Linked DNA regions of Salinarimonas sp.. The protein of the gene in region 1 interacts with the protein of each later gene in a pairwise test. Links are inferred from orthologs where the notes say so. Each region holds a gene or a part of one and is shown on either strand. Other genes may lie near its edges.

The links.
Region 2: the proteins of ung (region 1) and ndk interact in binary tests that used the Escherichia coli proteins (3 or more experiments, as listed by UniProt). The link is inferred for Salinarimonas sp. from one-to-one orthologs.

The regions. Positions count from the first base shown.
Region 1 is NZ_CP157794.1:2,220,345-2,223,563, forward strand. What follows is about bases 117-3,024. They hold ung (uracil-DNA glycosylase), read right to left. Parts: upstream 1,974-3,024; coding sequence 1,260-1,973; downstream 117-1,259. Other genes in these bases: ABL310_RS10290 (sodium:proton antiporter), read left to right, coding at 117-1,209; ABL310_RS10300 (bifunctional UDP-sugar hydrolase/5'-nucleotidase), read right to left, coding at 1,984-3,024. Outside these bases: more of ABL310_RS10290, read left to right, coding at 1-116; more of ABL310_RS10300, read right to left, coding at 3,025-3,219. UniProt on the Escherichia coli protein: Excises uracil residues from the DNA which can arise as a result of misincorporation of dUMP residues by DNA polymerase or due to deamination of cytosine.
Region 2 is NZ_CP157794.1:3,389,440-3,392,566, forward strand. The notes cover bases 149-2,964. They hold ndk (nucleoside-diphosphate kinase), read right to left. Parts: upstream 1,860-2,964; coding sequence 1,437-1,859; downstream 149-1,436. Other genes in these bases: ABL310_RS15555 (GMC oxidoreductase), read left to right, coding at 149-1,168; ABL310_RS15565 (sel1 repeat family protein), read right to left, coding at 2,062-2,331. Also shown: more of ABL310_RS15555, read left to right, coding at 1-148. UniProt on the Escherichia coli protein: Major role in the synthesis of nucleoside triphosphates other than ATP. The ATP gamma phosphate is transferred to the NDP beta phosphate via a ping-pong mechanism, using a phosphorylated active-site intermediate.

The DNA.
Region 1 (3,219 bases):
CTCGGGGTCGGCGCGGCCTTCCTGGTGCGCCGCCTCTTCGTCGCCGACCTCACGCCCGAGATCCTCAAGACGCCGATGCTGCTCGCGCTGGCGCTGAGCGTCTACGCGCTCGCCAACCTCGCGATCAGCGAGGCGGGGCTCGTCGCCGCCACCGTCTTCGGCATCACGCTCGCCAACATCGAGGTCCCCGGCCTCTCCGAGCTCAAGCGCTTCAAGGAGGGCCTCGTCGTCCTCATCGTCTCGACGCTGTTCATCGTGCTGGTCGCCGATCTCGACCCGGCGATCTTCGCCGCCCTGTCCTGGCCCATCGCGGCGCTGACGCTCGCCATGCTCCTGCTGGTGCGCCCCCTCGCCATCGCGCTCGCCACCATCGGCAGCGATCTCGACTGGCGCGAGCGGGTCCTCACCGGCGCGATCGCCCCGCGCGGCATCGTCGCCGCCGCGGTCGCCGGCCTCGCCGGGCATCGGCTCGCCGAGGGCGGGGAGGGCTCGGCGGCGCTCATCGAGCCGGTCGTCTTCGCTGTGATCGCGACCACCGTCGTCATCCACGGCTTCGCCCTGCGCCCGCTCGCGCGGACGCTCGGCCTCTCCGCGGGCGAGGAGCCGGCGGTCGCCATCATCGGCGCCTCGCCCTGGGCGGTGGACCTCTCGCAGGCGTTGAAGCAGACGGGCGTCAAGGTCGTGCTCATCGACACCTATGCGAGCGCGACCCGCCGCGCGCGGGCGGCCGGCGTCGCGGCGATCCAGACGCAGATTCTCTCGGAGGAGGCCGAGGAGCGGCTCTCCGAGAGCCCGCTCGACTACGCCCTCGTCGCCACGAAGGACGACGTCTACAACGCCCTCGTCTGTGCCCGGCTCGGTCCCGAGCTCGGCCGCGAGCGCGTGTTCCAGCTTCCCGCCGCCGGCGATCTCGACCTCGAGGAGGAGCTCGACCGGGACTGGCGCGGCAAGCTGTTCGGGCGCATGCCGTTCGCGGAGTACGAGCGCCGCCACGCCGAGGGCTGGCGCTTCGCGCCGGTCCCCGCCGACGAGGCGCTCGCCGACCATGAGGACGGGGCGGGGCTCGTCTTCCTGCGCGAGGGCCGCGTCGTCTTCGAGAGCCGGGAGGAAATCGACCATTCGGGGCTCGAGCGCGGCACGGCGATCGCGCTGCTCCCGGCCGACCAGGTCCGCGCCCGCGGCGTGCGGAACGCCGACGAGAAGAGCTAGAGCATCATCCCACCAAGTGGAATCCGGTTGGTGGACGAGATGATGCTCCTCTAGACGCTCCAGTCGATCCCGCCGAGCCCGTGGCCTTCCAGCCAGGCGTTCGCCTTGGCGAAATGGCCGCAGCCGAGGAAGTCCCGGTGGCGGTTGAGCGGCGAGGGGTGTCCGGCCTCGAGCACGAGGTGCTTGTCGCGGTCGACGAGGCTCGCCCGGGCGCGCGCCTTCTCGCCCCAGAGCAGGAAGACCACGTGCGGGCGCGTTGCCGAGACCGCGGCCACCGCGTCGTCGACGAGCCGCGCCCAGCCGAGCTTGAGATGCGCGCCGGCTTTTCCCGCCTCGGCGGTCAGCGCGGTGTTGAGGAGGAGCACGCCCTGGCGCGCCCAGCCCGAGAGATCGCCGCGCCCCGGCGCGACCCGCGCGCCGTTCTGGGCGCACTCGGCGAGGATGGTCTTGAGCGACGGGGGAAGGCGGCGCGCCCCGACATAGGAGAAGGCGAGCCCGTGGGCGTCCCCAACGGTGGGGTAGGGGTCCTGTCCGAGCACGACGACCCGCACCCGCTCGAGCGGGGTCAGCGTCAGCGCCGCGAAGACCTGCTCCGGCGGCGGCACGAGGCGCGCGCCCTCGGCGAGCCGCGCGTCGACGGCCTGCGCCACGCGCTCCGCCCCGCCGTCGCGGAAGAAGGGCAGGGTGGTCCAGCCCGAATTGTGGGCTGCGCTTTCATGGCGCCCGCGGAAGTCCGCGAGCGCCCCTGTCATCGGTCCCGTCATCGGGCGGGCGTCACTGCCGGACGACGATCCGGTCGCCGATCACGTCGGTGCCGATGCCGCCGTTCGCCACGATGTAGTCGATCACCTGGCTCGCCATCAGCTGGGCGGCCGCGGCGTCGACCAGCGTCTCGCCGTTGCCGAGCATGCCGTAGCCGTCGCCGCCGCGCAGCAGGAAATCGTTCGTGGCGACGCGGTAGGTCGCGAGCGGATCGAGCGGCGCGTCGCCGACCGTGGCGGCGACGACGCGCGCGCCCGCCGGCTGCGTGATGTCGAGCACGACCGTCATCCCCGAGATCTGCGGGAAGGCGCCGGAGGCCTCCGGCAGGCGGGAATAGCCGTACTCGAGCGCTGCGAGCAGGTCGGCGCCCGAGAGCGTCACGAGGACGGTTCCGTTGCCGAAGGGCAGCTCGGAGAACACGTCGCGGCGGGTGAGCGTCGTGCCGGCGTCGTAGGTCCGGTCGGCGCGGATGCCCCCGCCGTTGGTCAGCGCGACGTCGGCGCCGGTGGCGGTGCGCATGGCGTCGGTGATCACGTTGCCGATCGTGGTCTCCATCGAGCGCACGCTGGCGCGGCGGGAATCGAGCGGCACCTGCGTCGCGCCGATCTCGACGTCCAGCGCCTCGGACAGCTCGGCCTCGTAGCCGGCGACGAGGCCGGCGATCTCGGCGTTCGGCTCGACGGTCGCCGTGTCGACGATCTCGAAGCGCGGGCGCCAGGAGACGTCGCGCTCGTCACCATCCACCTCGACGGTGACGTCGAGATGCGTGACGACGACGTAATCGGCCTGGGAGGAGCTCTCCACCATCGCCGTGCGCCCGTTGTAGACGACGCGCAGGTCGTGATCGTGGCCCGTGAGGACGACGTCCGCGACGCGCCCGTCGTACATCGCGAAGTCGACGTCGCGTCCGGAATGCGCCACCGCGACGACGATGTCGGCGCCGGCATCGCGCAGGGCGGCGGCCTGCGCGGCGGCCGTCCCGAGCTCGTCGGCGAACAGGAGATCGCCCGGGCTCGAGACCTGGACGGTCGTGGCGGTGACGAGGCCGAGGAAGCCGACCGTGACGCCCTCGACCTCGACGAGACGCGTGTCCTCGTGGCCCGGCAGCGGCTGGCCGTCGGCCCCGCGCAGGTTGGCGGCGAGGATCGGGAAGGTCGCCTCGGCGGCGCGCTCGAGATAGACCTCTGGCCCGAAGTCGAACTCGTGGTTCCCGGGCACGAAGACCGCAGGCTCCAGCTCGTTGAACAG
Region 2 (3,127 bases), 1.2 Mb from region 1 along the record:
GACGCTGCTCTCGCCCGTCTCCGCCGCTCCGGCGCTCAATCCCGGGGCGCGCTTGCCGGAGGGCTGGACCGCGCGTCGTCGGGTGGGCCGCGCCGAGCGGGCGATCCACGAGGCCCTCGCCGCCGGCGGCTGGGAGCCCCATGCGGGCGCGACGTGCCTCGGGGGCCATGCCTGGGCCGCGGCTCCGATCGACCCGGTGACGCTCGCGCCGTTGCGCTCCGGCGGCCCGGCCGACCATGCCCGCAACCCCGTCTGGCACACGCGGCGGGCCACTGAAGGAGCCACGAGGGCGACGCTGTGGGTCGGGGCCCGCGTCCTCTCCGTCGCGCCGCGTGGCGACGATCTCGAGGTCCGCGTCGAACGCGCCGACGGCGTCGCGCGCGTGCGCGCACGCGCGATCGTCCTCGCCTGCGGCGTTCTCGAAACGGTCGCGCTCCTGCGGCGCTCGGGTTTGACGCATCCCCGTCTCGGCCGGGACTTCACCTTCACCACGGAGGCTACGGCCTATGTCGCGACCGACCTTCGGCGCTGCGCCAGCGCGACGGAGCTGGCGATCGCGCGCATGGCGGCGATCTCGACGAAAGGACTCTACGCGCCGTCCGTCCCGGGACTCGTCAAGGGCGGAAAGATCTCCGCCTACGACGCGCGCGGCTTCGAGGGCGACGCCCGCCACGAGCGCAAGATCCGGGCCGCGACCGGCTCCGACCCGGACCTGCTGTCGCCCGCCTCGCGGCTGACCGTGAAACTCAGCTTCAAGGGGGAATCCGTCGCCTGGGAGGGGAAGCGGATCGCGCCGCCGGAGCCCACCGCGATCGACGGCGCGGAGCACGTTCTCGACTACACGCCCCACCCCCACGACAGGCGGCTCGTCGCCCGGGTGCGCGCGGCCTTCGCCGAGATCGCCGCCCTCTTCCCCGGCGGGCGCGTCATCGCCTCGAGCGACAACGTCGACGGGAGGGACCGGAGCTCGGCGCACCTTCACGGGGGCGCGATCTGCGGCACATGCGCGGCGGCGGCGGTCACGGACAGGGACTGCGCGCTCTTCGCCGAACCGCGCCTTTTCGTGGCAGACGCATCGATCATGCCGAGCTCGGGCGCGACGAATTCGTCGCTGACCGCCATGGCCAACGCAGCGCGCGTGGCGGACGCCGTCGCGGCGCGGCTCTGATCCTCGCAGGAACGACCGCGCCCGCTGGTGAACGCGGTTCCAGCTAGGGCACGAGGCGCGGCTGGGCCGCTGTCTTCCGCGAGCCCGCGCGCCTCGGCGCGCCGTTCTGCCGACGAGCTCTCGAGCTACGGGCCCCCGAGGGGTCGCCGGACCGATGTAGTCGATCGCGGCGCGTTCGTCACGTCCGTTCCCGACGCGCCGCGCGAGACGACGCGGCCCCGGACCGCTGGGCGATCCGGGGCCGCGTTCGCCGCCGAGGCGGCGCGCGTCAGCCGACGATGTCGTTCTGCGCGAAGAACTGGGCGATCTCGATCTGCGCGTTCTCGGCCGAATCCGAGCCGTGCACCGAGTTCTCGCCCACCGAGAGGGCGAACTTCTTGCGGATGGTGCCCTCGGCGGCGTTCTCCGGGTTCGTCGCGCCCATCACCTCGCGGTAGTTGGCGACGGCGTTCTCGCCCTCGAGCACCTGCACGACGACCGGCGCGGAGGTCATGAACGCGACGAGCTCGCCGAAGAAGGGGCGCTCCTTGTGGACCGCGTAGAAGGTCTCGGCCTGGCCGCGGGTCATGAGGACGCGCTTCTGCGCGACGATGCGCAGGCCCGCCTCCTCGATCACGGCGTTCACGGCGCCGGTGAGGTTGCGCTTGGTCGCGTCGGGCTTGATGATCGAGAAGGTGCGCTCGAGGGCCATGTCGGGAAATCCGTTTCCGTGAGGGGGTGGAAGATGGCGGGCTTATAGCCGTCGCCCTCGCCGCCCTCAAGCGTTTCCGGAGGTCCCGGGAGCATCGGTCCACCAGGTGGAAATTCGGCGGGTGGACGAGACGATGCGCGACGATGGGCGCGCCCGCGTCCCCCCGCGCGCCGCCTTCGGTGCGCCGCCTCGGTGCGCCGCTTCAGTGCGCCGCGAGGAAGAGCCGGGCCGCCCGCTGCGCGGCCGCGATCTCCTCCGTCGACATCTCCTCCGACAATTCGGCGCGGCGCGCCACCGCGGCGCGGCAGCCCTTGGCGACGGCGACGTTGAGCCACTTGTGGGCGGCGACGAGGTCCATCGGCACCGAGCGCCCGACGGCGTGCATCATGCCGAGCTCGTAGAAGGCCTCGCCGGTGTCGAGATTGGGCGCGAGGGCGGCGATGTCTTGCGCGCCGAGATCGAGACGAGCCATGGTTCCTGCTCCCCTGCTTGCTTGCATCGTTGAAGGAAAGCTTGCAGTGACCGCGTGAAAGCTCGTCTAAAATTCGCGGTGAATCGGCGCGTAACCGCGGTGAACGCGGCCTTAAGTGAATCGCGGGTGAAGAAGCGGGGTGTGGCGAGCCTGGGGGAGAAGAAGCGGGGGGTGGCGAGCCCGGCCGGGGACCCGCCGCGACGGACGAGCCGGACGCGCGTCGGGCGATCGCTGTCGTCCGCCGCCTCGGCATGCCGGTCGGCGCTTTGCCGCTCACGGCATCACGCCAGGGCGCCGCACGGCCGACTGCGCACGGGGGCGAGCGGCTGCCAACGCCGCTCCGAGCGGTCGCGACCGCCGCGGGCGGCGGCGGGAGGTCGGGTGGGCCAGGGTCCGCGCCCGCAGGCGCAGGGGGCAGTGCTGGGGGGCGATCCTGCGCCTGCGGGGGGTGCTTCGCGCGCTTCCAGGAGGGCACGAGCGAGCGACTGAAATCCTAGCCGAGCCCCCGGGGGAATGCAACTGATAAATATCATCACCACGGCCCGAGCCACTTCTCGCGCGTAGCGGGTAAGTCAGAATCGGACGTCGCAGGGCGCGCGCCCGTGAAACAACTAAAGGTTATGCATCTTGACGCGAAGCACGCAAAGGGGTGAGATCGCCCCGGATCGGGCGGAACGCCAGGAACGGTCAGGCGACCTGTGTCGGGGATGGGCTCCGGCGCCGTGGGCGACGCCTCGCCCGGTTCCGAAGGAGGGACACGGCATGAAGTGGCTGCTGCCACGCATCAGCGTGTCCG